Regions from separate parts of the Clostridium chromiireducens genome, predicted to be linked through region 2. Evidence: riboswitches for the same ligand, from Rfam matches in the RefSeq annotation. Region 2 holds a riboswitch; each other region holds the start of a gene.

Region 1 (7,490 bases), on a different contig from region 2:
CTTATAGAAGAAGATAAGCTTAAAATATTAAGAGAAGTGAGCCAAGAACTTATTTTGAGAAAATGGAAAGACTATAAAAAAGAAGGAATATTATCGGAAAGATTTTGTAAATTACTTAAATGTATTATACAGGTTGATGAGAGGAATATCAAGGAATTCTACAGAATGTTAGATTTAAAATACTCTAGTCAAGATGATTCTTATTTTGATAATACAGAAAAGTTGTCTGAAAACGATTTGTTACTTTTGTATGCGTGCTACTTAGATGAAAAGTTTATATTAGTTACAGAAGATAGATATTTATATAAGACTGCAAAGTATATATTAGGTAGTGATAGAGTAATAACAGTTAATATGTTAGTAGATAATTAAATACAGATGGTATAAACAATAAATAAATATATCATGCAGTGGGACATTACTTTTAAAGTTTATGAAATTATTAATCAAAAGCTTAAAGCAGTTTATGGCTACTTTAAGCTTTTGAATTTTTAGTTATCACAAAATAAAAATACGATGAATCAAGAGAATAATATGTAAAATTTGAAAATATGATTATATTAAAAGAAAGTAGTAGATAAAAAATTGAGAGAATTAATAATTCATAGTCTTTCATTAATTTCTTGTATAAAATAAATTTCATTATTGTAGGAGAAGATGAACATGAATATTGATAATAAGAAAGAGAAAACAGATGAAAAGAATAATAAAATTCGGTTGAAAAGAAAAAAAACTAATATGTTATTAGCAGCTTTCATGATTTTTATTTTTCCTATAATTGCTATATTTATAGGTGCGTTTATAGGTAGTTATATTGGGAATTTCATTGAAGTTTCTACTAAAACATCAGAAATTATAGGTGGAGTGATTGGATTTGTGTTATCAGCGGTCATAATAAAATTATTTGATAAACATTCTAAAATAGATGAGAATTTGGAGAAAATTTATTGGGACGATTTATAAGAAATAGTTTGTCCTAAAACAGATTAGTAAAAAATAATCTGTTTTAGGACATAAAGATTAAATCTAAAGTTTTGTAATGACTGGAAGGTTTAATTTTTTCATATAGCAAATCATTCGGATAGAAAAGATAGTAATTAATGATATATGTTGTGCAACATGAGTACCCATGACAGGATACAAGAACCATAATAAGAGTGAACCTAAAATGCCAGCGACACAATAAATATCAGTTTTAAATATTTCAGGTTTTCTGTTTGTAATTATATCTCGAAGCAGTCCGCCGCCAACGCCGGTTATACTTGCAGCAAATAGGAATAACATAAGATTGTGTCCTCTTTCAATCGCTTTAATTCCAGAAGAAACAAAAAAAGCAGAGAGTCCTATTGCATCTATTATGACGAATAAAGTATTATATTTCACTTTACCACGAAGTATAATAGGAATTGTTGCCCCCAATATAATAAAAGGGATGGTCGTGTAATTTGAAAAAAACAAAGGAATCCCAACGTTTGTAACAATATCACGAAGAACACCACCTCCCATGGCTGTTATGGTGGCTAACATATATATACCGAATAAATCAAATTTTTCATCTATTGCAACATAAGCACCAGATGCTGCAAAGGCAAAGATACCTAGATATTCTAGTAGGGCTATATCATACATAAATAAATCATTCCTTCCAATTTGTATTTTACGCACAATAAAAAGAGGCGAATTGCATAAAACAATTCGCCTCTGTTATTGTACCTGAAAGATTCTCTTTATAACTTTTACATTCAAAAAATAACTAGCTGTACGCTTCTTTATTTTATTCTGTATTTCAAATCAAAAGATTGCTTCTTGGGTGTCATTAGACTTTCCAGAGTTTCGTCAGAATTCGGTCCTTTTGCCTGAGAGTTTGTTGCGACTTCACCTTCGGCGCTGCGTGTGTTGCAGGCTCTCCCCAATTCGTCATACGAGCACTATAAATTACTTAAATTATTATAATTAAAATTCTACTGCATGTCAACAAAAATGAGATTAACATAAAATGATTGTGAAATTGAATAAGATACTTCAAACTAGTAGCTTGAAGTATAGTTCATAATATTCAACCCTCATTATACATAAATTTTCAAAGTTATTTTAATCTTACATTATATTGCTCGAGCAAAGCCATTATTGTATTACTTAGTGGAGATTCTGTAATAATGCTATAAAAATCTGTTATATTTGAAAAATTAATAATTCCATCTAAGTTGAATCGTTCACTCGGTGCCATTAGATATAATTCCTTTGATATGTTCATAATAGCTTTTTTCGTTCCTGCATCTTCAGAAAGCCCAGTACTAATACTGCCATCTCTAAGGTCAATCCCATTACATCCAATAAATGCCTTGTTACATCTATATAATTTAATTTGTTCGATAGAATGAGAACCTATATTTCCGCCCACAAGAGGATTATAATCTCCGCCTATAAAAATGACATGCATCTTCGAATCTAATTGAATCATTGATGATATTTCAACCATGTTTGTGATTAAAGTAATATTTTTATTATTTTCTATAAGTAATTTTGTAAGAAAATATGATATGCTTGATGCATCTAAAAATACTGTATCTCCTTCATTTATCAGTTCATATGCTTTTTTTGCAATAATTTCTTTTAAATCTGTATCAATTTCAACTCTTTTAAATAAACTCTCATTATGTGCTATGGTGCGCTTCATATTAATAGCACCTCCATAAGTACGTTGAAGTAAATTATCCTTTTCTAGAACCTGAAGATCTTTTCTGATCATACTTTCACTAACCTGAAATTGTGTGCTTAAATCTTTAACTAATACTTTTCCCTCTTTTTGTAATATATCTAAAATATGTTTGTGTCTTTCTTCGATAAACATAGTTTCCTCCAATTTGTTATTGTTTATTTCTATTTTAACAATATATGTATTAGAATGCAATTAGATCAATTGACAAATGAGAACGAATGAGATAAAATGATATTAAACTATAACAAAACAGACTAAGTGAGAACGAATTGTTATAAAAGGAGGATGCAAATATGAAAAGAGCAATATTTTTTGATATAGACGGAACTATATTAGACTGCTTAAATGGAATAATAGATATTACTCCTAGAGTAAAAAAAGCTATACGTTCATTGCAATCAAATGGGGATTATGTGTTTATTGCGACGGGTAGACCATATGCTTTTTTGAATGAAGTTATATGCGATTTTGGTTTTGATGGTTTTGTTCTTACAAATGGAGCATATGTAAAGGTTAAGGAAAAATGTATATATAAAGAAAGTATTAGTAAGGATTCTATTAAAGAGATGGTGTGCAATTTTGAAAAGTTGAATATTCAACATATATTGCAAGGAGAATTATATTCTTATATTAAAGATGAGTATAAAGAGCTGCATTCATTTTATGATTCCTTTAGCATATCTAAGAAATATTTAGAGGGGAATTATAATATTGGAGATGTTGATATATATAAAATTGAAATGTTATGTAGTGATAAAAGCGGAGTAGATTACTGCTTATCATTAGGTAAAGGAGATTATGATTATATTCATAATGTGAAAGAAGGATCTTTTGAATTGTATTCAAAATCAAATACAAAAGCTTCAGGAATTATAAAAGTACTTGATTACTTAGATATCCCAGTACAGAATAGTTATGCATTTGGTGATGGAAAAAATGATATTGAAATGTTATCTTCTGTTGGATGTGGAATAGCAATGGGCAATGCCGAAGATTATGTTAAGAGTTATGCTAAGAAAATTACAGATACGGTACAAAATGATGGAGTAGCTTTAGAAATAGAAAAGTTTATTTTATAAAATAAAGGTATATGTGGATTTTAAAGTTTGGAATTAATAGCTTGTACTTAATTATAAATTAAGTACAAGCTATATTTATAATTATATGACACTAAAAAATGGATGCTTTATTAGAATATTCAACAGCATTTCATTTATTTGTAGCTAATTAATTTATGACTTTATTACCATAATATATGTAGATAACTGTTATAAATAGCCGTTTTATATGAAATTCTGAAAAGTTTATCAAGTTATAACAGAAATTACTTTTGCAATTATATAATTCATAGTCTACAATAATCAAATACCATATCGGTGACTAATGTAGTATAAATATCAAACCAATAGAGGCTACAAATAAAACACAAGGAGTGGTTGTAGGTGTTTAATAAATTAAGATGAAACATATTAATTGTACACATAGTATTAGCAATATGTTTAATGAGTCTTGGAACAGATTATTTCAATATGGGGACAAAAAACATTGTAATAAATAAATTTGCTGCAGGCAAATACGAAGAAAGTTCTAAGATAGATAATTCTGATATTAATGAGAATCAGAATCCAGCAGAAAAATATACTGAGACGGTATCAAATAATAATATAGATAAAGCATTAAAAGAGCCTGAAAAGGTTCAAATGTTGTCAGAAAAATCTCAAGAAACTCAAAAAACTTTAGGTAAACCTATTAAAGCCGAATTAACTGCATACTCAAATGATCCTAGATGTTCAGGACAATGGGAATCACAAACAGCGATGCAGACTAAAACGAGAATAGGTGTTATAGCGGCTCCATCAAAAATACCTCTTGGAAGTAAAATTTATATTCCAGAGTTAAAAAATTATAAAGCCGATGGTATGTTTGATGTTGAAGATAGAGGTGGAGCAATTAAAATTAAGAAAGATGGTACATACGTAATAGATGTGTGGGTATCAACTTATGAAGAAGCAGTAAAATTCGGAAGAAAAAAGACTACAATTTACTTAGTGGAGTAATATTGTGAGTTGAAATACATATACGTTAAAATATAATTCTTGAGTAGAAAATTTAATTATTTAGTATATCTTGAAAATGTTGGATTATATTGAATCATTAAAATTATAAAATGATTAAAAGTTTTAGCCAGTATCTTAGTATTAAGAGGCAGGCTAAAACTTTTTATTATTGTATTTAAATATATTATTAGTTTTTTACAACAAAATTTTATACATTATCGTATTGGGCAAACTCCATTTGCACATTCCTTATCAATTATTTCATGTTCTTCATCATCATCAAGTTCTGCTAATAATTCATAGTCGATTGGTTTAATATTTTTTATACGCGCGTCATAATCTTCTTTTGTTGTAGATTCATAAGGTAGAAGAGGGTAGGTTTCATCCATTAATGGTAAGAACGTTATTCCAACTACATACTCAAAGTTCTCATACAACCAATTTGCAACAGCGTCCCATTCATCATCTTTTACATGTACAGTAATTGACGTATTATGATCGGTCCAATTTAACATTGATAATTTATATAGTTCGAGTTGTTCTATAGCTCCAACATCATATTTTGTTTTACCTTCAGGAGCTTTTATTGGGAACTCTATAACTTTTGTTGTACAATTCTCATCAGGTTGACCATTCTCATTAAAAATAGGGTAACATTTTAGTTTATCTATCATTTTATATAGAGGATCAGATGTAGAAATTCTAACTCTTCTAATATAATAATTTGAGTGGGAATAGTGTATACCAGAACTTACACATGGTAGAGTAGAAAGGGATCCCTCAGGCTTTATTGTAGTCATAAGCTCAGGTGTCGAAATTCCAAGTTCTGTACAATATCTTATACCTTCACTTCTAACTACATTTCTTAAATTATTAAGTAACGGACCTAGTTCGTCATAATTCATGTTAAGTTTGTTAACCATATCCATCATACCAGTCAATGAAATTCCGATAATTCTATCTGATTGCATTACTTCATTCCAGTCTGGTAATTCAACATCAACTAAAGTCATTCTAATAGCCACTCTTGTAGATAATTTTATTATTTCTTCTAAATGTTTAATATCTAATCTATTATTCTCATCCACAAAAGTTACTAAGTTATTTGTAGATAAGTTACAACATTGATGAGAATTAAGGAGGATTTCGCCGCATGGGTTACACCCTTTAAACGTAGCTTTTCTCTTTTTAGCCTCACTTGCATTAATAAATCCTGGTTCGCCGTTTATTTTTATTGAATTTAATATTTCTTTTATCTTATCTAAAGATGGTTTTTCTTTATATAAAACAGAATTATTACTCATTTTTCGATGAGAAACTTCTAAGTTCTCAATCCAATTTCCATCAACTATTTTATAAAGGTTGCTTTTAGCATTGATAACATCATTATCATCTTCATCGCAAATAATCATCATCGCACTTCGTCTAACACCGCCAGAAACCACATTTTCACTAATTATAGTTGATATATCAAGGACATCTATTGATTTTAAGCTGCCATCTGTAAGTCTATCAAAAACTTTGTTAATCTTTTCAAACATTCTCTTAAGCGATTTGTGGCCAGAAGCTCTTCCGCCAAATCTTTTTAGTCGCTCACCTTCAGGTCTAACATAGCTATAATCAAGTATTATTTTTTTGATATTTATATATTCTTTAGATGTAACTAAATTAAAATAAGTTTCTAATGCATTACACCAGCCTTCTTTACTATCGCCAATTTTTATAGTTGCACGGGAAGAATCATTTTTATCCAAAATAAGCTTAGTATTCTCCATGTATTCTTTAGGCATATATTTATGAACATCCTTGGAATACTCGCCTCCTAGAGATACTTTTCTTATTATAGGCATATTAGAAATTAATTCTTTGTCAATTCTAACACCTACACCTGAGCCAACCATAAGAAGGTAAAATACATCAACAAAATCATGAAATTTTTCAATCATTGTGAAGGAGCAGTTATAGTTTGAAAGCGGATATTCTTTTACAATATCTGTTCCTCCCATATAAAGAGTTCTTCCAGAAGTAAAAGTTCTTAAATTAAACAAATTATCAAATAGAAGTTCAGCCTCCCTTACTTCATCTTGCCAGTTTATGTTTAATCCATTTTTCTTTTTGAAATTTATGCCAAGTTCAATATTATATTCTGTTGTCCTAAGAACAGTTTCAAACCAATTTTCTCTTCTTTTTTTATCTTCTAAATATCTTGAGTAAGTTCTTAAATAAACAAATTCACCTATATTGCTTAAGGGATTATTTTTTGCTTCACTATATTTGTTTAAAAATGCTTCTGATAATATTACATTCATATATATTCCTCCAGTTTTGCTGTATAAGGTCCTAAAAATTACTTATGTATCCTATTATTATTTCTAGTTATAATATCTGCAAATAAAAAAGATACTATTATTTTAATATATTTAAACCAAAAACACAATATCTTGTGTTGATAAAATGACGAAATACTATATATAGGTTTGTCCTACTTCTTTTTGATACTATTCAATTGTATATATTATATCAGTCCTTTGAGTTCACATTTTATAATAGGTAAGCCACATAGAATGATGGCTTCGAAAGAAATTCTATTATTAATTGTTTAGAATTAAATATAAGGGGAAAATAGTTATGAATTTAAATAATTTTAGAGAATCAAGGGTAATTAATGTATATCATATTTAATCAGATTAAATTTTTCTTTTGGCAAAACTGAA
Region 2 (7,490 bases):
ATCTCACTAAAAGCTGGAGGCACTGGGCTTAATTTAACTTCAGCAAATTTAGTCATTCACTTTGATCCATGGTGGAATCCAGCAGTTGAGGATCAAGCTACAGATAGAGCTCACAGAATTGGTCAAGAGGATATAGTGGAGGTAGTTAGGTTAATTGCGAAAGGAACCATTGAAGAAAAGATTATTTTACTTCAAGAAGATAAAAAAGAACTCATTAACGATATTCTTACTGGAGAACTTCAAAATAGCAGTTTACTTAGCAGCCTGTCAAAGGATGATTTAATTCAGTTATTTGATAGGGATTAAGTTATTAGAATGATTAAAGTAGCAGGTTAAATTGTTTCTATAATTATATAATGTAAGTAGAGGTAATATTTATATGAATGACGAGTTAACAAAAAATGCTGATGCATCCTATCAGCTAGCTGAGCAGAAGGCTGCTGGTTATTTTAAATCACTTTACATGCAGGTCGCGGAAAGGGCTTATGTTCCTATATTAACAAAGAATATACATTGGTGGAAGCGTAGTCATATTCAAAAGAGCTCTTTTTTATCCCTTTTTTATCGTATAAAGAAAGCACCTGATAGGCAGGATTATCGTGGTTATATACAATGGCTGAATTATACAGGTAAACTTGATAATTATCTAGATCGAAGTATTTCATATATTTTTATGAGAGATTTGGGTAAAGCGTTAGACTCACCTGATACACAGATGAAAATCCGGCGTGCAATTGATAGTTTAAAAGAACATCTTGCGGCATACATGAGCTCAAAAAGAAAAGAGACTGACACGGTTAGTATGGCGGTGCTATATAGGAAAGCTCAGAAGGAAGGCATTGAATCTACAGTGATATGGCTGATAAACAAACTAAAGAATGTATCTGCTAATATTCCAAAGGGGATGGATGCTGAGAATGCGCTAAGAAAACTCATTAAAATCATTGCAGGAGTAATGATGCATCAAATTGAAGAGATGGATGACGGGCTATCTACTGAAGAGCGTACTCGAAAACTTGATGGAGCTATTCGGTTAGGTTATTCATATGGGCTGACTTATCCGTTTATTGATGATATCTTGGATGCAAAAGTTCTAAGTGCAAAAGAGACGGAACGGTATTCTAATTTAATACGTACCACGATTATCACAGGAGTTGTACCAGAATTAGGCGAATGGACTGGAGAGAATGCAGAGTTAATTAAGTATATTCATTCTGAACTTAAAGAGGCTTTTGAGTACATTAAGATTCATCAGAAACCAGAGAAAATGAAATCATTTTTAGAGGAAGCCTATGTGTTTTTTTATTCACAGGAAGTAGATCGTGTAAAGACTCTATCGAATGCGAATTACACTAATGAAGAACTTTATATACCAGTCATTTTAAAATCAGCTTCGTCTAGATTGATTGCCCGTTCAGTAATCAGTACAACTGAGGATGATGGATTTGACAATAGAACTTTCTTTTATGGCATATATAACCAACTGGCAGATGATTTTGTAGATATGTTTGATGATATGGAAGATGGAGCGGTAACACCATATACATATTATATGAAATATCATGATACACGCGCGGATCTTATAAATCCATTTGAATTATATTGGACTGTTATCTCAAATTTAATTGAAAATGTGTATAACTCAGATAGAAAGACATGTGAGGTTATTTTAGATCGTGCAATAAATGGTTTAAAACGGTTTAAGACGCGAATGGGAATTGAAAAATATAACGAAGTTATGGGGATATTTGCTCCTAAAAATCCAGAATTTAATTATCTTGTTCAGAGCATGGTTCAAAAAGCAGATGATGTGGATTTTTTTGATAAGCTGCTTCGGGATCATATGATTACTATCTTAAAGAATGAACGAAAAGAACAGGAAGAATTCTTAGATACTATCAAAACTGTACGTAATCAAATCAACAATATCTTAAATATTAAAAAGACAGGAAATATCTCTCTGGAAAATGAATATATAATTGATGCTGCAAATTATAGCCTAAAAGGTGATGGAAAGAGACTTAGACCAATAGTGGCCTGGATGATAGGCACTAAAGAATATAATTTGAATGAGTCAGCAATCCTGCCGCTTCTGAAATCTTTGGAATATATGCACACTGCATCTTTGATATTTGATGACTTACCATCCCAAGATAATGCACCTACACGGAGGGGCTATCCAACACTACATCAAGTATATGATGTTGCCACAGCTGAATTAACAGGCCTTTTCTTAACACAGAAGGCCATTGAGGAGCAGACGTCTCTTGAACAATTTGATTCAGATACTGTCCTTGAATTAATACGATACTCAACTGGAACGACAGAGAAAATGTGCAGGGGACAAGCAATGGATTTAGGTTCAAAAGAGAAAAAATTGACACTTGAGCAATTGAACTTAATGTGTTTTTATAAAACTGGGCTGGCATTCGAAGCTTCTCTTATAATGCCTGCAATTCTCGGCCGTGCAAAGGAGTTAGAACTTAAGGCTTTGAAAGGATTTGCTTATCATGCTGGTATTGCTTTTCAGATTAAGGATGACTTACTTGATGTTGAAGGTAATCCTATAATGCTTGGAAAATCCATTGGCAGAGATGTTGAAAATCGCAGTTCCACTTATGTGTTAATATTAGGTGAGGAAGGTGCGAGAAAAGAGCTTTGGGAACATTACTGTCTTGCCGTGGAAGAGCTGAAGGACATGCCACGTAATATAATTTTTCTAAGACATTTATTGAATTATATTGTTAATCGTGATCATTAGAATTTAGCATAGGCAAGGATTATGATTTATTTAAACCATAGAATCCACGGCAAATGTCGTGGATTATTTAATTTATGATTTGACTTATTTATGATCTAAATATTAATTAGGTTATTATTAGAAAAAATTGATAAATATTGAAGTGTTTTTTATTTCTTAATCGTTATATTAATTGTAAGGATTAATTAAGGTGGTGATAGCTATTGAAAAAGAACAATTTGTAAGTTGCATAAAAGAATACGAGCGATTAATTATCACTATTTGTCTATCCTTTACAAAAAATTACTTTGATGCTGAAGATTTGGCGCAACAAACCTTTTTATCTGCATATCAAAAATGGGAAAGTTTTGATGGAAATAATATTAAGGCTTGGCTTACTACAATTGCTGCCAATAAATGCAGAGACTATGTTAAGAGTAAAGCAAGAACAACAATTAGTCTATCAGAAGAGGAGTATGAAGGTTTAGAAGATAGGGGAGAATCACCAGAGGAAACAGTAGTGAAGAAAAATACTATGGAAAGAATATTAAGTTTATGTAATAGGTTAAAAGAACCTTATAGGACTGTAGCAGTAAGCTATTTTTGCAAAGACATAAAACTTTCACATCTAGCAAAGGAAACGGGTCAGAATATTAAAACTTTAGAAACGCAGCTTTATAGATCAAAAAAATTATTAAAGGATTTATGGAAGGAGGAGTTTATGTGAATAATACATTGTTTAATAAAGAAGGCCATTTGACAGAAGAAGCATTAAAGGTACTTAAGTTTGATAGATTAAGGGATGAAGAATTGATTTTCATATTGGAGCATATTAGTGCGTGTGAAGAGTGTGCCGGCGCATTTGCAGATAGTTTTAAAGATAATGAACTTACAGAAGCTCCTTCAGGATTTCAAGAAAAAGTACAGATTAGAATAAAAGATAAGAAGCGACGTAATATTCAGTTTAATTTTTACTGTGTTAAAGTTGCAGTTGCAGCTAGTATAGCATTAATGATGGTATTTTCAAATGGATTAAACTCTCTGGCTAATTCAAAAGTGAATTATGTGAAACCGCCAGATTTAAGTGTTTTGAATTCAGTTAATGCAAATCTCAATAACTTTTCAGAAAAAATAATCAAATTGGAGGTTTTTATTAATGATAAAGAAAAAAAGTAAATTTTTAACCTTTGTTCTTTCAATGCTGCCTGGTGCAGGACATATGTATATGGGATTTATGAAGACAGGTGTATCTTTCATGTCCGTATTTTTCTTTCTGATATTTCTTTCTTCTTGGCTTGATACAGGGCCATTATTGTTTATAGCGCCACTTATTTGGTTTTACTCGTTTTTTGATTGTACAAATAGAATGGGTCTAGATGACGATAAGCTATTACTTTTAGAAGATAGATATTTATTTTCTATTGATAAGTTAGTAATACTAGATAAAGATATATTCGCAAAACACAGACTAATATCAGGAGTAGTACTATTGTTTCTAGGAATATATTTGTTATCGGAAAACATAATGGATTTTTTACGACCTTTAATTCCACATGAATTTTATAATATCATTCATAATATTATGAGGCAATCTCCTCAATTGATTATAGGAATAGCAATTATTGCAATTGGTATAAGGCTTATCAAAGGGAAGAAAATGGAGAGTGAAATTGATGCGTAAAGGACGTAGAGTAGGCACATTAACATCAGGAATTGTTTTGATTATTTTTGGGATAATGTTTTTACTTAGAATGATTACTAATAATATTAATGTTCTTTTCATCGCATCACTGTGGCCTATTATTCTGGTAAGTGTAGGAATAGAAATTATCGTAGCCTACATGATAAATAGTGAAGAAAAAATGCAATATGATTTTAGTGCGATAATATTAGTTATCATTTTAGTGTTCTTTGCTATGGGCATGGGAGGAGCAGAATTTGTAATTGCTCATTTATCACAGTTTAGAGAAATAATTTAATCCAAATTGGTGGATTTCACCATAAAACCCACGACAAGTGTCGTGGGTTTTTATTAGGAATTTTAGAAGAACATAATGTTCATTTCTTATATAAAAATTTGCTGATTATGATAAGATTATTATCTATTTTTGATTAGAATGAAAAAAATATTGCAATTTTATTAAAAATGTATTAAGATAAAACGGTAAATTTTAATAATTTATATATAAAATTTAAAAGTTCAGATGAAGATAGCGGGAGAGAAACGACTATGGTCGTTCACCGAAGAAGTAAATCTTTCAGGTACCTATTTTAAGGTACATTCAAGAAAATAATATACCAGCATGTTTGCATATTATTTTCTTTTATGTCCTAAGTAGAGATGACCGTTATTGGATGAACCCTTGGAGAGACTCGAAATAGAGCACCGAAGGAGAAAGTTATGCGAAAGTTGCATAGCGAAACTCTCAGGTAAAAGGACAGGGGACAGATAACATATCTTACAAAAGTAATACATTGTAAATTACTTTATTGGTAATGCAGTGTCGATTACTTCATTTAGATCTTATCTATTCCCATTTGTATCTCCGATCAAAAAATACTTATATAGAAAAAGGCGATTTTAAGTACAAGCCTTTTTACTAAGATGGAGGGATAAAATGGATCATTTAAAATCAGAAAATCAAAATTTATCAAGAGGACTAAAAAATCGTCATGTCCAATTACTCGCAATTGGAGGCGCAATCGGTACTGGATTATTCCTTGGTTCGGGAAGATCTATTCACTTGGCAGGACCATCTATATTATTTGCGTATATGATAACAGGAATAATTTGTTTTTTTATTATGCGTGCCCTTGGGGAATTATTACTTTCTAATTTAAACTATCACTCATTTGTAGACTTTGTATATGATTATTTAGGAGAAAGAGCAGCGTTTATTACTGGATGGACCTACTGGTTCTGCTGGATCTCACTTGCGATGGCGGATGTGACGGCTGCGGGACTTTACATACAATACTGGTTCCCGAATATAGCTAATTGGGTTCCGAGTCTTATAATCCTTGTAATTTTATTGATTATGAACCTTACTGCAGTAAAGTTATTTGGTGAAATGGAGTTCTGGTTTGCCTTAATTAAAGTTGTTGCAATTTTAGCACTAATTATAATCGGTACATTTATGGTTATTAAAGGATTTTCTACAGATGCTGGTGCAGCTAGCTTTACAAATCTTTGGAGTCATGGTGGAATGTTCCCAAAAGGTGCAACTGGATTTATTCTTTCATTCCAAATGGTTGTATTTGCTTTTACTGGAATCGAATTAGTAGGACTTACAGCTGGTGAAACTGAAGATCCAGAACGTGTTATTCCAAAGGCTATTAATAATATTCCAATTAGAATCATTATTTTCTATGTAGGAGCTCTTTTTATTATCATGAGCATATACCCATGGACTTCAATTAATCCAGATAAAAGTCCATTTGTACAAGTGTTTTCGGCAGTAGGAATTGCAGCAGCAGCAAGTATTGTAAATTTTGTTGTATTAACATCAGCGGCTTCTGCATGTAACAGTGGCATATTTAGTACAAGTCGTATGGTTTACTCTCTTGCAAAAGAAGGAAATGCACCTGAGTCAATGAATAAATTAACTTCTAATCAAATACCTGCTAATGCTACAATGTTCTCAGCGATTGTTATCTTGATTTCAGTCATTTTGAATTATATTATGCCAGAAGGAGTATTTGTTTTAATCACAAGTATATCAACATTTTGTTTTATCTTCATTTGGGCAATTATAGTTATTTGCCATTTGAAATATCGCAAAACTAATCCTGAACTTGCTGCGAAGAACAAATTTAAAATGCCGCTTTACCCAATTATGAACTATATAATTCTAGCATTTTTAGCTTTTGTTATAATTACATTAGCATTTAATAATGAAACTCGTGTAGCTTTATTTGTAACACCTATATGGTTTATAATGCTTGCAGTGATATATAAAATGCTTAAATCAAAAGCGAAAAGTAGAGAAGTTTTAAAGAGAAATCTAGTATAGTTTAACAATAAAAATAAAAAAAGATGTTTAAAAAACGCGATTGTATATATGAGGCTGGCAGAGCTTCTTGTAGACAGTCGTGTTTTTTATTTTCGTGTGGCTAAGATTAATAAAAATGTGAACTTCATAATTTCTTCATAAATTTAGTAAATAGTTCTTTAATTTTGATAACTAAAATTAAAATATACCAAATGAAGGAAAAAGGAGTGAGGTTAATGAAATGCTTGATTATAGTACCAGCTTATAATGAGGAGAAAAATATATACAATGTTGTAACTTCAATAAAAGATAATAATACATTTTCAGATGTTATTGTTATCAATGATGGTTCTAAGGATAATACGTATTTTGAGGCTAAGAGAGCGGGTGCAGAAGTTATAAATTTAGGTGAGAACTTGGGTATAGGAGGAGCTGTTCAAACAGGTTACATTTACGCATTGAATAAGGGATATGATGTGGCAGTTCAAATAGATGGTGATGGTCAGCATGATCCAAAGGACTTGGAGAATTTAATTAAACAAATGAAAAAAGGCAATTTTGATATGATTATAGGTTCAAGGTTTGTAGAAAAGACAAAGTATATACCAAGTATATTTAGAGCAGTGGGGATAAGATATTTTTCTAAATTAGTTTCGTTCCTATGTGGAAGTAATTATTATGATACTACTTCTGGCTATAGATTAGTAAATAAAAAAGCAATAGAACTTTTTGAAAAATACTACCCAAAGGATTACCCA
Region 3 (7,490 bases), on a different contig from region 2:
ATGCTACTTTTGTTTTCATATTTTTCATCTCTCCCTTGTAAATCTATTGAATTAAATTAATTAAATTCTTTCCTCTTACTTCATCAGCTTTCCACTCAATAATTGCGAAATTGCCATCTGATATTTCATCAACTTTATTAATCCATTGAATTTCATTGCTTGCCTTTGCCTTTAATATCTCATTAGTAGTACCAGCTACATAAAGACTTGAATTTATTACCCACCATTTACTATGAATTTGTGCTCTTTCTAAATCCTTTTGAAGTCTCATAGCTTCATAAACAGGTGTTGTTTCAGCTAAAGTTACAATAACAACTTCAGTTTCTTTTTCATTTCTTAATCTAGGCAATAACTTTATTACCGACTCTGGTATATCCCCTTCTGATCTAGAAATTTCTTTATTATAGCTTTCTGTTGAATCTAGAAGTAATAAAGTATGACCTGTTGGAGCCGTATCTATTACCACTATTTCATTTTCTGATCTTTCAACGATTTCTGCAAAAGCCCTAAATACTGCTATCTCTTGAGTACAAGGAGATCTTAAATCTTCCTCAATATACTCTATATCTTCATCAGTCATATTATTTTCTCTTGCCTTGCTTAAAACTTCCTGTCTGTACTTTTCTAATTCTTCTTTTTCATCAATATTACTTAGAGAAATACCATAGCTTTCATCTAATACAAATTTTAAATGAGCTGCTGGATCAGTAGTTGTCAAGTGTACCTTTTTGCCTTTTTCAGCTAAACCTAATGCTATTGCAGAAGCTATAGTCGTTTTACCAACTCCGCCTTTACCCATTGTAAAGATAACTTTTTTATCACTATTATAAAGATCTTCTATGACATTCTTTAATTTTGGTATATCAGTTGAATTTAAAGAATCCTCACTAATTTTAATATGGTCTTCTTTAAGTAAAGCTCTTACATTCTCAAGTCCTGTTATATTATAAGGTCTTAAAGGAATTTCAAAAGTCTCTATATCCTTAAATTTAGCTGGCATATTTTGAAGTGCTTTTTGCTGCTTTTCATAAATAGCAGTTGAAAGTTCATCATCATTATTTTGAAGCACACCATTTATAATTAATATTTGATTGTTTACTCCTATTTCTTGAAGTTCACTTGAAGCTCTTTCTGCTTCTTTTAAAGGTGAAATTTCAGGACGAGATACAAGTACAAGTGTTGTTTTATCTTTATCTGCCAAAGTATCTACTGCATTTTTATATATTTCTTTTTTCTCTTCAAGTCCCGCAAGCTGACCTAAACATGATGCTCCATGAGTACTTTCACTTATAAAATTACTCCATGCAGAAGGCAATTGCAGCATCCTTAAAGTGTGACCTGTTGGAGCTGTATCAAAAATTATATGATCATATTCATTAAACACTTTTTCATCAGTTATCATTCCTGAAAATTCATTAAATGCTGCAATCTCAACAGTACACGATCCTGATAATTGTTCTTCCATGTTATCTATAACTGCTTGTGGTAACTTTCCTCTATATGGGGCTATTACACTTTCTCTATACTCAGCAGCAGCAGCTTCTGGCTCAAAATTTGCAACAGTTAAGTTTGGAACTTCTTTTATTTGAATCCCTTTATTATTTAACTCTGTATTAAATACATCTTGAAGGTTTGAAGCAGGATCAGTGCTTACAAGCATAATCTTTTTTCCTTCATCAGCTAAATTTAAAGCTAATGCACAGGCTGTTGAAGTTTTACCAACTCCTCCTTTTCCTGTGAAAAATAAATACTTCGTTAAATTTAGTTCCTTTATATTAAATGGTTTAAACATAATTTTCTCTTCCCTTCCACGTAAATATGCTCACTTTTTCAATAAGTCACTCACATTCTTCTTAGCAGCATCCATCCTTACAGCCACAGCCTGTAGCTGGTTTCTTTATGCTAGCTTTCTTTATAGTAAGTTTTAAAGTATCTGCTGGTATTTCTAGTAAACTGCAAAATTCTTCGTTTGTAGGATAACTGCCCTCTTTGACTACTACTCCATCTACCATAGTTACAGGTAAGGCTTCAACACCCTTAGTATTTAAAATTTCATTTATTACTTTATTATCTACAAATATTTGTGGGTTGCTTGTTAAGTTGTGTCTTTCTACTAATATGCCTTTATTCTTTAAAGTATTTAAAGCTGTTGAAACTCTTAATAACTCTTTATCTACAGATGGTCCGCAAACACCTGTTGAACAACACATAGCTGGGTCAAATATTATCATTTTTTTCATTTTACAAAACTCCTTTATAAATAATTTTTAATATCTAATTTCTTATTTGCAAGTGCATTTAGATTTATCTTTACAAATGCAATCTTTTGTTTCTGTTACAACGTTCATCATAAATAATGTAAGCTTATTGCAATTATTAATATTTAAACTGTAATAATTCCAAAGGCCTTCTTTTCTTACTTCTATAAGTCCACAATCACTTAATACTTTCATGTGATGTGAAAGTGTCGGTTGAGTAAACTCAAAATATTCTAGAATATCACATGCACATCTTTCACCACAAGATAATATATCTAATATTTTTAATCTACTAGAATCAGATAGGGCTTTAAAAATTTTCGCGTTTTGTTCATAATCCATATTCATTTACACCCTTCCTATATAGATGTTTATCTATATATAATATAGACTATTATCTATATAAAATCAATATATAACTGATACTTTTTAACTTTTTCTTAACACTAAATACACATCAATCTATATAGTCACTTTATGCAAAAGTTAAATTATTGTTACAAAATAGTATTATGAAGAACTTTTAATAACTATACATTATTTTCATATACAAAAAACAATATATCAGCGATGTTGCTGAAGCTATCAAGCTAGTTATAGATGCTAGCACTAGAGTTTCATTTATAACTGAATCTTCTAGCTTAATTAATACTTAAGGTAGATTACTTAGGAAAATTTTAAAAATTGGAGGTAAATTAAATGGAATATACTTTATCTATGATTTTTTAACTGATGCTGGCGAAAAAAGTACTTTAAGTGTTTCAGATGTTAAAGCCGGTCTTACTAAAGCTGAAGTAAATACTCTTATGGATACAATTATAACGAAGAATATTTCTATAACTAATTCAGGTGCTTTAGTTAAAAAGTCTGGTGCTCAATTAACTCAAAGACAAGTCACTAAATTTGATATAGCTTAAAAATAGTATTTCTTATTTCTTGACTTGTATCAACTCTTGTATCATTTAATAATTTATAATATTTAAACTTATCCTTCCCTAAACTTTCACTAACAAAGAAATTTGGTGAACTATAAAATTTTGTGCATTTCTTTTATTAATCGTGTATAAATAGGTATACTTTTAAGTAAACTTTCTCCTTTAATAAGTGCTGTAGAATAATTAAGAACTTCTTCGATATCAATATTCTTCTTATTTTCATCAGCGCCATATTCAAGCATATCATCCAGAGTTACCTGAGTTCCATATCTATTCTTGTTGATTAAATTGCTTCTTGCAAAGTTATTGGTACTAATAATAACTCCAGATCTATTTTGGACTTTTCTAAGAGCACTTGATATATTCCTAAAAGCTTGTTTGCTTCAAGAAGCTCATTTATAAATGCGTTTACATCAATTAAGCTATCTAAATGAAGACATTAATGTACTTCAAGCAAAAGAAAATCTACATTTTTAAGAAATTCTCTTAGTATAGTTAGTACCTCCACGCCACTTCTTTCAGCTTAAACTTATTAATATATTTTGATTATGCTCGTTACACCCGCAAATTAACTTTTATCCATAAAATAAGAAGTCTGCCTCACCAAAGACAAACTTCTTTATTTTATATTAAATAAAATTTTAAATTTTTAGTCACATAATTCTAATTTTGTTTTTGCTTGTAGCTTCTTTTCATTCATTTCCTTAAAGAAAATTTCTGTTTCTTCAACTATAACTTTTCTAAGACCTATAAGACCCACTAAGTTAGGGAATGCCATACATCCATTAACTATATCAGCAACTATGAATATTAATTCAAGTGGTAAGAATGGCCCTATAGCTACAAATGCTATATATATTATTCTATAAGGTAATATTCCTTTAACACCAAAAAGATACTCTGTGCATCTTTCACCATAATAATTCCATCCAATTATTGTTGTGAATGCGAAAAATAATAATCCAACATTAACGATGAATTTTCCAAGCGCTGCAATTGGTAGCCCTGCTTGAAAAGCCACTGTAGTTAAGTCAGCTCCTGAAACTGCCCCACTCATTCCTTGGCTCCAAGATCCAGTAAGTACTATCACTAGTCCTGTCATAGTGCAAACTATTATTGTATCGAAAAAAGTACCTGTCATTGTTATTAACCCTTGTCTTGCTGGTGATTTGGTCCTTGCTGCTGCTGCTGCAATTGGTGCACTACCAAGACCTGATTCATTTGAAAATATTCCTCTTGCTACCCCACTTCTCATTGCTAATATAACTGTGACACCCGCTGTTCCTCCAAGAACTGATTGAGGATTAAACGCACTTGTTATAATTAGGCCTATGGCTGCTGGAATGGCTTTATAATTGCATACTAGAACTGCAATTGATCCAAGTATATAAGCTGCTGCCATGAATGGTACAATAAGTTCTGAAACTTTAGATATTCTTTGTATTCCTCCAAGTGTTATGGCTGCAACTAATGCTGTTACAACTACAGCTGTTACTATTAATGGTACATTATAACTTTTTGCTGCTGCTGCAATTGAATTAACTTGTCCAAATGTTCCTATTCCAAATAGTGCAACACAAATACCAAAGAATGCGAATAATTTAGCAAGCCATTTAAGACCTAAACCATTTTGAATATAATACATTGGTCCACCAGACATTTGGCCATTTTCATCGACTTCTCTGTATTTTATAGCAAGTAAGCCTTCTGAATATTTTGTTGCCATCCCAAAGAATGCTGCAAGCCACATCCAAAATAATGCTCCAGGTCCACCAGCTGAAATTGCAGTTGCAACCCCAACAATATTACCTGTACCTATAGTTGCAGATAATGCCGTACATAATGCCTGAAAGCTTGATACATCTCCTTCTGCTTCATCATTATTTGCCTCATCATCTTTACCAAAAACATACTTTAATGCAAGCGGTAATTTGAATACTTGAAGTAATTTAAGGCGAATTGTTAAGTAAATTCCTGTCCCCATTAAAAGAACTAATAATGGCGGCCCCCAAACGATGCTGTCAATTGCGTCTAAAAAGACCTTAATTCCTGATGTTGATAATAATAAATTTGATAATAACATAAAAAAATCCCCCTATTTTTTATTAGGCGGGAAAATAAGAATAAAACCAAAAATTATTTTTGGTTAATCCTATCCCCTGTCCTTTTACCTGAGAGTTTCAGTAACTTTAATAGTTTATTTCAAGGTTTCTGAAAATAATTCACTTTAGAAACCATATTAAATTACTATAGTTACCTTGCTCCTTCGGTGCTCATAATTAAATGAGTCTCTCCAGAGTTTCGTCCAATAGCGGTCCTTATTACCTGAAAGATTCCCCTCTTCGGTGTATTACTAAATCTATTTTAATAAAAATAGATTTAGTAATAACTCTCCCACTATCTTCATCCGAACATTCTATTATTTTAATTAAATTATATATGCATTATTTTATTAACGCAAGAACTTTTACAAATTTTTATTGAATTTGAAACGTTTATTTCAAATTTAATTCGTGTTTTTTATGTGTATTTATCTATTTAAATACATAATACGAACATTAATCTATTTCCTATCCTTTCAATTATCATCCTTCTTATTTTAAATATATAATTTAATATCATGGTTTAACCTAATAAAAAAGCAATAAATATTAAATTGTTATGCCTTTCTCTTGTAAAAAATTACATTGAAATAAAAATGAAAACTGTTAAAATACTATTAAATGTAGAATAATAACAAAGATTTTTATAAAGAGCAGAGAAAAATGCATTTTATAATTAATATTCTAAATAAGGTTATTAACCTTGAGGAGATGCATATGACAGATATTTTAGTAAAAAAACCAAGCCTTAATGCTGTTCAAGTACTTTCAATGGGCTTCGCATTAGTTATTTTGGTAGGTGCCGTTTTGCTTAGCTTACCAATTTCATCAGCAAACAGAGAAAGTACAAATTTTTTAGATTCACTCTTTATATCAACTTCAGCGGTGTGTGTCACAGGACTTGTCACTTTAGATACAGGTACTCACTGGAGCAACGTTGGTAAAACAGTAATAATGCTTTTAATTGAAACAGGTGGTCTTGGTTTCATGTCTTTCACTATTTTTATAGCTATTTTATTAGGAAAAAAAATAACCCTTAAAGATAGACTTATTATTCAAGAATCTATGAATACCTTTAATATACAAGGCCTCGTTAAAATGGTTAAGTATGTCTTAGGCTTTACGATAGTTATACAAATTTGTGGTGCAGTATTACTATCAACACAATTCATCCCGCAGTTTGGATTAAAAACTGGAATATTTTATAGTATCTTTCATTCAATCTCCGCATTTTGTAATGCAGGTTTTGACTTGTTTGGAGATTATACCAGTTTAGTAAGTTACTCAAGTAATTCTACCGTCTTATTAACCATAAGTGCATTAATAATTATTGGAGGACTTGGCTTTACTGTTTCACTAGAGATATTTAATTATAGCAAAGCTAAAAGACTATCTACTCATTCTAAAATTGTAATATACATAACAGCTGTTTTAATTGCTTTTGGTTTTATCTTTATGTTACTCATTGAATATAAAAATCCTGAAACTCTTGGGTCTATGAATTTTAGAGATAAAGTACTTAATGCTTTTTTTGCTTCTGTTTCACCAAGGACTGCTGGATTTAATAGTATCTCAACTGATGGTATGACTACAGCTGGTAAACTTATGACAATAATACTAATGTTTATCGGTGGAGCCTCTGGATCAACAGCTGGAGGTCTTAAGGTAACTACATTTGGAGTACTTGCTTTTAGTTTAGTATCAGTGCTTAAAGGAAGAGAAGATACTGAAGCTTTTGGAAGGAGATTTTCTAAAGAAACAGTATATAAAGCATTTACTCTATTTTCTATAGCTATCTTATTGGTATTAACAGTAACTATAGTTCTAACTATAACGGAGCCTGATAAACTTTTTATAAATCTGCTTTATGAAGCCACATCAGCTTTTGCAACTGTAGGATTAACTACTGGAGTGACTCAAGATATAGAAACGACTTCTAAACTAATTCTTATTATAACTATGTACCTTGGCAGGGTTGGTCCATTAACAGTCATATTGGCTCTTGTCAATCGCAAAAAAAACAACAGACTTAAATATCCTGAAGCTAAAATATTAATTGGATAGGAGGAATTTGATTGAAAAAGAAACAATTTATCACAATCGGACTTGGAAGGTTTGGAGCTTCTATAGCTAAAACAATATACAACTTAGGTCAGGATGTACTAGCTATTGATATTAGTGAAGATAAAATACAA

Evidence for each region. A riboswitch is a leader RNA that binds a small molecule or an ion and turns the genes downstream of it on or off. The one in region 2 is predicted to bind glycine.
Region 1: linked by a shared signal. The riboswitch ahead of D2A34_RS11450 (trimeric intracellular cation channel family protein) and the one ahead of D2A34_RS06665 (amino acid permease) in region 2 are both predicted to bind glycine.
Region 3: linked by a shared signal. The riboswitch ahead of D2A34_RS17315 (alanine/glycine:cation symporter family protein) and the one ahead of D2A34_RS06665 (amino acid permease) in region 2 are both predicted to bind glycine.

Annotation. Positions count from the first base shown of each region.
Region 1 covers NZ_QXDJ01000003.1:31,074-38,563, forward strand. The annotation lists gene D2A34_RS11440 (PIN domain-containing protein) at 1-372, shown strand, start outside; gene D2A34_RS11445 (SoxR reducing system RseC family protein) at 664-963, shown strand; gene D2A34_RS11450 (trimeric intracellular cation channel family protein) at 1,027-1,665, opposite strand; glycine riboswitch at 1,835-1,921, opposite strand; gene D2A34_RS11455 (DeoR/GlpR family DNA-binding transcription regulator) at 2,087-2,851, opposite strand; gene D2A34_RS11460 (Cof-type HAD-IIB family hydrolase) at 3,013-3,798, shown strand; gene D2A34_RS11465 (3D domain-containing protein) at 4,222-4,776, shown strand; gene nrdJ (ribonucleoside-triphosphate reductase, adenosylcobalamin-dependent) at 4,992-7,085, opposite strand.
Region 2 covers NZ_QXDJ01000002.1:292,900-300,389, forward strand. The annotation lists gene D2A34_RS06635 (DEAD/DEAH box helicase) at 1-306, shown strand, start outside; gene D2A34_RS06640 (polyprenyl synthetase family protein) at 464-2,761, shown strand; gene D2A34_RS06645 (RNA polymerase sigma factor) at 2,955-3,467, shown strand; gene D2A34_RS06650 (hypothetical protein) at 3,464-3,916, shown strand; gene D2A34_RS06655 (hypothetical protein) at 3,897-4,421, shown strand; gene D2A34_RS06660 (LiaI-LiaF-like domain-containing protein) at 4,414-4,719, shown strand; glycine riboswitch at 4,945-5,016, shown strand; glycine riboswitch at 5,094-5,192, shown strand; gene D2A34_RS06665 (amino acid permease) at 5,359-6,753, shown strand; gene D2A34_RS06670 (glycosyltransferase family 2 protein) at 6,969-7,490, shown strand, end outside.
Region 3 covers NZ_QXDJ01000004.1:303,478-310,967, forward strand. The annotation lists gene D2A34_RS17285 (arsenate reductase ArsC) at 1-19, opposite strand, end outside; gene arsA (arsenical pump-driving ATPase) at 44-1,792, opposite strand; gene arsD (arsenite efflux transporter metallochaperone ArsD) at 1,854-2,240, opposite strand; gene D2A34_RS17300 (ArsR/SmtB family transcription factor) at 2,283-2,606, opposite strand; partial or broken gene D2A34_RS17305 (DUF2922 domain-containing protein) at 2,958-3,175, shown strand; gene D2A34_RS27680 (hypothetical protein) at 3,286-3,435, opposite strand; gene D2A34_RS17315 (alanine/glycine:cation symporter family protein) at 3,843-5,276, opposite strand; glycine riboswitch at 5,351-5,492, opposite strand; glycine riboswitch at 5,496-5,600, opposite strand; gene D2A34_RS17320 (TrkH family potassium uptake protein) at 6,013-7,359, shown strand; gene D2A34_RS17325 (potassium channel family protein) at 7,371-7,490, shown strand, end outside.